2 regions of the Streptomyces sp. NBC_01260 genome follow, and region 2 is predicted to be linked to the other one. Evidence: riboswitches for the same ligand, from Rfam matches in the RefSeq annotation. Region 2 holds a riboswitch; the other holds the start of a gene.
The links. A riboswitch is a leader RNA that binds a small molecule or an ion and turns the genes downstream of it on or off. The one in region 2 is predicted to bind S-adenosylmethionine.

Region 1 (4,151 bases), 2.7 Mb from region 2:
GTCCGCGTCGATGTCGAGCATCCGTACGCCCGGCTCCCCGACCCCGCGGCGGACCGCCTCGCGGTCGCCGTCACCGAGTGCGGCGCAGACCCACATCTTGTCGTCCACCGCGCTCAGCCCGGAGACGAGACCGCCCCCGCCCCGTTTCGCGTCGAGCGAGCCGTCCTCGTGGAGCGCGTACGAGACCGGACCGCGGTTGGACGCGACGAGTACCTGGGCGGCGTGCTGAGGGGCGTGCTCGGAGACCATGCTGCGGAACCTAGCCCGATCCCGAACCGTCCAAACGTGCGTGCGTCCGCGCTCCGGTCATGCCGCGCGGCGTGAGACGTACTCCTCGATCTCGCGCATCGGCGGCCGCTCCTCGGTGTCCACCGGATAGGTGTGCGGGACGAAACCGCGCTCGCCGCGCTCGAACTGGGTCAGCGAGGGGCGGACCAGATGGCCCCGGGAGAGCCGGAGCTGAGCGGTCCGGTAGATGGCCGCCGCCATCCGGCCGAGTGCCTGGCCGTCCTGGTGGCGGTGCTTCCTGACGCCGACGTCGACCTGTCCGAGCGCGTCCAGGCCGACCGTGTGCAGGGCGTCGACGAGCAGCCCCAGCTCCACTCCGTAACCGACCGGGAACGGCAGCTGTTCGAGCAGGGAGCGGCGTACGGCGTACTCGCCGCCCAGCGGCTGGACGAAGCCGGCCAGCTGCGGCCAGTGCAGATTGAGCAGCGGCCGTGCCACCAGTTCGGTGACCCGGCCGCCCTGGCCTGCGGTGTCCCCGAGGGGGCGGTCGTACATCGCCTTGACGAACTGCACCGAGGGGTCGGTCAGCAGCGGGCCGACGATGCCGGAGACGAAGTCGGCCGAGAAGTCCTTCAGGTCCGCGTCGATGAAGCAGACGATGTCACCGCCGGTCACCAGCAGCGACCGCCAGAGCACCTCGCCCTTGCCGGGGACGGCCGGGATGCGGGGCAGGATCGCGTCCCGGCGGATCACCCGGGCGCCCGCCCGGCGGGCGACCTCGGCGGTGGCGTCCGTGGAGCCGGAGTCGATCACCACGAGTTCGTCGACCAGCCGGACCTTCTCCATGAGCTCGCGCCGGATCACCCGGACGATGTCCCCGACCGTCGCCGCCTCGTTGAGCGCGGGCAGGACGACACTCACGCTCCCGCGGTGCGGGCCGCCGTCCCCGGCGGCCAGGAGCTGCTCCAGCGGGCGGTCGGCACAGGACCAGGAACGCCTGGTCAGCCAGCCTTCGACCTCTTCCAGCACGGTCGATACTCCCTGTATGTGATCCATCTCGCGGTTCGGACGACTATCTCAACAGTCCGGTGCTTCGGTTACAGTCTTGAACAACGCAGATGGCCGTGGCATGCCGGGGTCCATCCGCTGATAAACGCCTGGATCCATGGTCCAGTGCCACAGCGCTCATCCAGAGGGACAGAGGGAACGGCCCGTTGAAGTCCCGGCAACCATCCCGCCGACCGCGAGGTCAGGTGGGGACGGTGCCAATTCCGTCTTGTGGCGAAATGCGTCACGAGGAAGATGAGGAGAAAGGGCCTCGCCATCATGGCTGTTCAGACTGTTGCAGCAAACACCGAATCCTCTGTGGACCTTGGTCCCGCCGCGGCGCTTTCCTGCCGCGAGTGCGGAGAGCGATTCGAGCTCGGACCCCTTTTCGCCTGTGCGAGCTGTTTCGGGCCGCTCGAAGTGGCGTACGACCTGCCGAGCGGCTCCCCGGACGAGCTGAAGAAGCGCATCGAGGCCGGACCCGACAACATCTGGCGGTACGCGCCGCTGCTGCCGGTCCCCGCCGATGTCGCGGACAAGCCCAACATCAACCCCGGCTTCACCAAGCTGGTCAAGGCCGACAACCTCGCCCGTGAACTGGGCGTCACCGGCGGCCTGTACGTCAAGGACGACTCCGGCAACCCGACGCACTCCTTCAAGGACCGCGTCGTCGCGATCGCCGTCGAGGCCGCCCGCGCCTTCGGTTTCACCACGCTCTCCTGCTCCTCCACCGGCAACCTCGCCGGTGCGGTGGGCGCCGCCGCCGCCCGCGCGGGCCTGCGGTCCTGCGTGTTCATCCCGCACGACCTGGAGCAGGGCAAGGTCGTCATGGCCGCGGTGTACGGCGGTGAGCTGGTCGGCATCGAGGGCAACTACGACGACGTCAACCGCTTCTGCTCGGAGCTCATCGGCGACCCGCTCGGCGAGGGCTGGGGCTTCGTCAACGTCAACCTGCGCCCGTACTACGGCGAGGGTTCCAAGACGCTCGCGTACGAGATCTGCGAGCAGCTCGGCTGGCGGCTGCCCGACCAGATCGTCATCCCGATCGCGTCCGGCTCGCAGCTCACGAAGATCGACAAGGGCCTCCAGGAGCTGATCAAGCTCGGTCTGGTCGAGGACAAGCCGTACAAGATCTTCGGTGCCCAGGCCGAGGGCTGCTCCCCGGTCTCCACCGCCTTCAAGGCCGGACACGACGTCGTGCGGCCGCAGAAGCCGAACACGATCGCCAAGTCCCTGGCGATCGGCAACCCGGCCGACGGCCCGTACGTCCTGGACATCGCCCGCCGCACCGGCGGCGCCGTCGAGGACGTCAACGACGAGCAGGTCGTCGACGCGATCAAGCTGCTGGCGCGCACCGAGGGCATCTTCGCCGAGACCGCCGGCGGGGTGACGGTCGGCGTGACGAAGAAGCTGATCGAGGCGGGTCTGCTCGACCCGTCGCTCACCACCGTCGTCCTGAACACCGGTGACGGCCTCAAGACGCTGGACGCGGTGGCCGCCACCTCGCAGGCGACGGCGACGATCCGGCCGAGCCTGGACGCCTTCCGCGCCGCCGGCCTCGGCACCAGCTGACTCGGCACCAGCTGACTCGGCACCGGCTGAGAGGCTGCCGCAGCCTCCGGCCACCCGTGACTCCAGGAAGGGCACCCACCATGAGCGTCAAGGTCCGTATCCCCACCATCCTCCGCACCTACACGGGCGGCCAGGCCGAGGTCCCGGCCGAGGGCGCGACCCTCTCCCAGGTCATCGATTCCCTGGAGCGGAACCACCCGGGCATCGCCGCCCGCGTCCTGGACGACCAGGGCAAGCTCCGCCGCTTCGTGAACGTGTACGTCAACGACGACGACGTGCGCTTCGAGGGCGGCCTGGAAGCGGTCACCCCGGACGGCGCCGGCATCTCGATCATCCCGGCCGTCGCGGGCGGTTGCTGACCCCGGGACCCGAGCGTTCCCACTTCACCGCGTCACCGGAATTGCCCCCTCCGCGAGAGAAGCGGAGGGGGCAATTCTGCATGGTTGAGCGCGGTAGAGTGTGGGAAGTCCCCTCCGCTGCCCGTGCCCCCCGCATATGAGAATGCGCCCGGCCACGACAAGATGCAGCCAAAGTACCTGAACTTCTTGCGCCATAAGTCGCCTTTGTCTGGCCCGACTTGCCCTGGAATCTCATGAGTTACTCATGTTCGGGCGATCGGCGCTGCCCAGAATTCTCGTCCGATTGACCTGTTGCAGAGGGCAGTTGGGCAGATACATTCGGCCGCGGTCGACGCGTTCCGGCGCACGCACCCTCTCCTGTCGGGGGGTGGGTTCTGACCCGGGCCCGCGAAGTGCGGTCCTGTGCAAGGGCCAGTAATAGGGGAGTTGGGCATGGCTCAGGGCACCGTCAAGTGGTTCAACGCGGAGAAGGGGTACGGCTTCATCGCGGTCGACGGTGGTGCGGATGTTTTCGTCCACTACAGCGCGATCCAGATGGACGGATACCGCACCCTCGAAGAGGGTCAGCGAGTTGAATTCGAAATCTCGCAGGGCCAGAAGGGGCCGCAGGCGGACATGGTCAAGCTCGCTGTCGGCTGAGCTCGGCACGGTCGGCCAACGACACTACTCACGCACGGAGGGCCCGTACCCCTGGGGTACGGGCCCTCCGCGCGTCCGGGCCCCCTCGGCCCCCTGTCCGGTTGTCCGCACTCCGGAGGGGGCGCTTGCGCCCGCCCGTCGCCCGACCGCCACCCCTCAAGGAGCCTTCGGCGCTTGCACTCGACGGGGTCGAGTGCTAATCATTGGGCTTAGCACTCTCCGGGTGAGAGTGACAGAAACTTGGACCGGGCCGGTGAGGCCCGCAGGTCTGTCGGGGCAAGGAACCGGCAGGCGGCAGGCCGTCCG
Region 2 (4,151 bases):
GAGCACCACATTCTGGACCGCCCGCGCAACGCTCCCACCCGTACGGCCTTCGGCGTGGCCTGGATCACCGAGTACATCATCGTCTTCATCGGCGGCGGCAACGACCTGTGGGCCACGCACTTCCACCTGTCGCTGAACGCCATCTCGTGGTTCGTCCGGATCTTCATCTTCGTGGGCCCGGTCATCGCGTTCATCGCCACCCGGCGGATCTGCCTCGGCCTTCAGCGCCGGGACAAGGAGAAGGTGCTGCACGGGCGCGAGTCCGGGCTCATCAAGCGCCTGCCGCACGGTGAGTTCGTCGAGGTCCACGAGCCGCTCTCACCCGCGGCGCTGCACACGCTCACCGCGCACGAGCAGTACAAGCCGCTCGAGATCGGCCCGACGGTCGACGAGAACGGTGTCGAGCGCAAGGTGTCCCTGGTCCACAAGGTGCGGGCCAGGCTCAGCCAGAGCCTGTACGGCGAGGACAACCAGATCGCCAAGCCCTCTGCCGAGGAGTACAAGGAGATCAACAGCGGCCACGGCCACCACTGATCACCTGAACTGATCGCCACAGCAGGAGCCCCGCCCATCCATACGATGGACGGGGCTCTTCGCTGTCCCCCGCGCTCGATAGGGTGGTCACATCCCTTTATCGGCTGTGGACCCCAGGAGCGGACCATGAACGTTGTGACCCCGGTCGGCGGCGACAGCGTGGCGGCTCGTACCTGGCCCGGCGTGCTGACCCCGCTGCTGCGCGGCGAGGACCTGAGCGCCGACGACACCGCGTGGGCGATGGACCGCATCATGAGCGGTGAGGCGACCGACGTGCAGATCGCCGGCTTCGCGGTGGCCCTGCGCGCCAAGGGCGAGACCGTCACGGAGGTCACCGGTCTGGTCCGTGCGATGTACGAGCACGCCACCACGATTCACGTGCCCGGCCGTACGGTCGACATCGTCGGCACCGGTGGCGACATGGCCAAGACGGTCAACATCTCCACCATGTCCGCGATCGTCGTGGCGGGGGCCGGGGCCAAGGTCGTCAAGCACGGCAACCGCGCCTCCTCCTCGGCCAGCGGCTCCTCCGACGTACTGGGCAAGCTCGGCGTCAATCTGGATCTGCCCCCGCAGCGCGTCGTCGAGGTGGCCGAGGAGGCGGGCATCACCTTCTGCTTCGCGGTGAAGTTCCACCCCGCCCTGCGGTACGCGGCGAAGGCCCGGGCGGAGCTGGGCGCCCCGACCACCTTCAACATTCTCGGTCCGCTCACCAATCCGGCCCAGGTGCGCTCCCAGGCCATCGGGGTCGCCGACCTGCGGATGGCACCCATCGTCGCGGGCGTGCTCGCCGAACGCGGCAACTCCGCGCTGGTCTTCCGCGGCGACGACGGCCTGGACGAGCTGACCACCACCGCGACCTCCAGGGTCTGGGTGGCCCGGGACGGCGTCGTGCGCGAGCAGGCCTTCGACCCGCGCGACGTCGGCCTGGAGCTGGTACCGGTGGAAGCGCTGCGCGGCGCCGACGCCTCGTACAACGCCGATGTGGCCCGCCGGCTGCTGGCCGGCGAGACCGGTCCCGTACGGGAGGCCGTCCTGCTCAACGCGGCGGCGGCCCTGGTCGCGCTGGACCAGGGGGAGGGCACGCTTACCGAGCAGCTCGCCGCCGGTATCGCGAAGGCCGCCGAGTCCATCGACTCCGGGTCCGCCGGGCGGGCGCTGGAGAGATGGGTCAGGGCCAGCAACGCCTGAGCGCAGGGAATGTGAAGCAGGGCGCAGTCCATGATCTGGACTGCGCCTTGCGCGTTCACCCACGTATGGCAAGATGCTGGGCAGGTCATGAGTGACAGCGACTACGGCCCCGGCCCGCTGTCCGGCAACCCTCCGTCCGTGGCGGGGTGCCCCGGGTGAAGACCAGGCCGTAGGCAGCGAGGTCTGCGGCAAGCGCGGACCCCTCGACGTCGTGAGACGTCCACCCGTGGGGTCCTGGTCCTCAGGGAGCCTCTGTGAGCAAGCGAATGCGATAGGGCTTTTCGGCCCTCCTCCGCACACCCTTCTTCTTCCTTCCGTGCTGCCGCGTATCCGCGGGCACGCGGAATTCGCCTGCCTGTTACGGGAGTTCGTCATGTCTGTCTTCACCGCTGCCGCCGACCAGTCCATTTGTGCCCCGTTGCCCGTTCTGGGGAAGGATGTGACGGTTCCGCTGGTGACCGGCGGTGAGGTCACGTACGCCGCGCTGGACTACGCCGCCAGCGCCCCGGCCCTGCAGCGGGTGTGGGACGACGTCGCCGCGTACGCGCCGTACTACGGCAGCGTCCACCGCGGCGCCGGATACCTCTCGCAGCTCTCCACGGACCTCTTCGAGAGCAGCCGGGTCACCGTCGCGGAGTTCCTCGGCTGCCGCGCCGACGATCAGGTGGTCTTCACCCGGTCGACCACCGACTCGCTCAACCTGCTGGCCGCGGCGGTTCCCGCCGACTGCCAGGTCTTCGTCTTCGAGACCGAGCACCACGCGTCGCTGCTGCCCTGGCGCGACGCCCGCGTGACCTACCTGAACGCCCCGCGCACCCCCGCCCAGGCCGTCGCCGCGCTGGAGCGGGCACTCGCCGACCGCGATCCTTCCCCGAGCTCTCAGCTTCGTTCGAGCAGGGGAGGCCCCACTGGTCCCGCGCTGGTCTGCGTCACCGGCGCCTCCAATGTCACCGGTGAGCTGTGGCCGGTCAAGGAGCTCGCCGCCGCCGCGCACGCTCACGGCGCGCGGATCGTGCTGGACGCCGCGCAGCTGGCCCCGCACCACCCCGTCGACATCGCCGAGCTGGACGTCGACTGGGTCGCCTTCTCCGGACACAAGCTGTACGCGCCGTTCGGCTCGGGCGTCCTGGCCGGCCGCTCCGACTGGCTGCGCGACGCCGACCCCTACCTGGCCGGCGGCGGCGCCTCCCGCAAGGTGGCCCGGCGGGCCGGCGGCGGGGTGGACGTCGAGTGGCACACCACCGCCGCCCGCCACGAGGCAGGTTCCCCCAACGTCATCGGCGTCTACTCCATCGCCTCCGCCTGCAAGGCGCTCACCGAGGCCGGATTCGAGGGCCTGGTCGCCCGGGAGCAGCAGCTCGTCACCGCGGTCCGTGCCGGACTCGCCGAGGTCCCCGCGGTCAAGGTGCTCTCGTTGTTCGGCGACGACGCCCCGCGGGTCGGCGTCATCTCCTTCGTGGTGGAGGGCTGGAACAGCTCGCACTTCGCCGCGGCGCTCTCCGCGGAGTACGGCATCGGGGTGCGCGACGGACTGTTCTGCGCCCACCCGCTGGTGCGCACCCTGCTCGGCAGCGACCCGCAGGACGTCGGCGAGTGCGGTGCGCCTGAGGCCGATCCGGGGGAGAGGTCGCTCAACGCGATCCGGGTCAGCTTCGGTGCCGGCACGCCGGACGAGCACATCGAGCGCTTCGTGCGGGCGGTCAAGGAGCTGGTGAGCGAGGGCGCCCAGTGGAAGTACCGCACCGAGGGCGGCCGTTGCGTCCCGGACCGGGGTACCGCCCAGGTCTGAGGGGCGCAGAACGCGTTCGGCCGGGTACGGACAGCTGTCCGTACCCGGCCGAACGTATGTACCTATGCGTCCAGGCCGATGGCGAAGGCCGCCTCCAGGTCGTGCTGCGAGTACGTACGGAACGCCACGTGGGTGTCGGTCCCCTCGACGCCGGGGATCTTGCTGATCCGGCCGGGGATGACGTCGGCCAGATCGTCGTGCTTGGCCACCCGGACCATGGCGATCAGGTCGTACGTACCGGTGACCGAGAAGACCTCGCTGACGCTGTCCAGCGCTGCGACGGCCTCGGCGATCTCGGGAATCCGGTCCACACTGGTCTTGATGAGCACGATCGCGGTGATCACGGCTGGCTTTCTCCCTCGGTGGCCGTGGCTGGAGATCTCACTCTAGCGCCACGCCGGTAGCGCCCCCAGGCGTAGAGGAAGCCGATGGCGAAGCCGACCACATGAGCGAGATAGGCCACGCCGGGGCCGCTGCCGGCGCCCTTGGCGGCCAGCCACTGCAGCACGAACCAGAAGATCAGCACGATCCAGGCGGGGAAGCGCAGCGGCAGGAAGAGCAGGAACGGGAACACGCTGGTGACCCGGGCCCTGGGGAAGAGGTAGAGGAAGGCGCCCAGTACCGCCGAGATCGCCCC

Region 1: another riboswitch for S-adenosylmethionine. It lies ahead of thrC (threonine synthase); the one in region 2 lies ahead of OG322_RS28360 (aminotransferase class V-fold PLP-dependent enzyme).

What each region holds. Positions count from the first base shown of each region.
Region 1 covers NZ_CP108464.1:3,625,520-3,629,670, reverse strand. The annotation lists gene OG322_RS15970 (alpha,alpha-trehalose-phosphate synthase (UDP-forming)) at 1-249, opposite strand, end outside; gene OG322_RS15965 (glucosyl-3-phosphoglycerate synthase) at 307-1,257, opposite strand; SAM riboswitch class I at 1,411-1,537, shown strand; gene thrC (threonine synthase) at 1,555-2,847, shown strand; gene OG322_RS15955 (MoaD/ThiS family protein) at 2,928-3,206, shown strand; gene OG322_RS15950 (cold-shock protein) at 3,639-3,845, shown strand.
Region 2 covers NZ_CP108464.1:6,359,163-6,363,313, forward strand. The annotation lists gene qcrB (cytochrome bc1 complex cytochrome b subunit) at 1-534, shown strand, start outside; gene trpD (anthranilate phosphoribosyltransferase) at 661-1,725, shown strand; SAM riboswitch class IV at 1,809-1,926, shown strand; gene OG322_RS28360 (aminotransferase class V-fold PLP-dependent enzyme) at 2,099-3,514, shown strand; gene OG322_RS28365 (Lrp/AsnC family transcriptional regulator) at 3,577-3,858, opposite strand; gene OG322_RS28370 (rhomboid family intramembrane serine protease) at 3,855-4,151, opposite strand, start outside.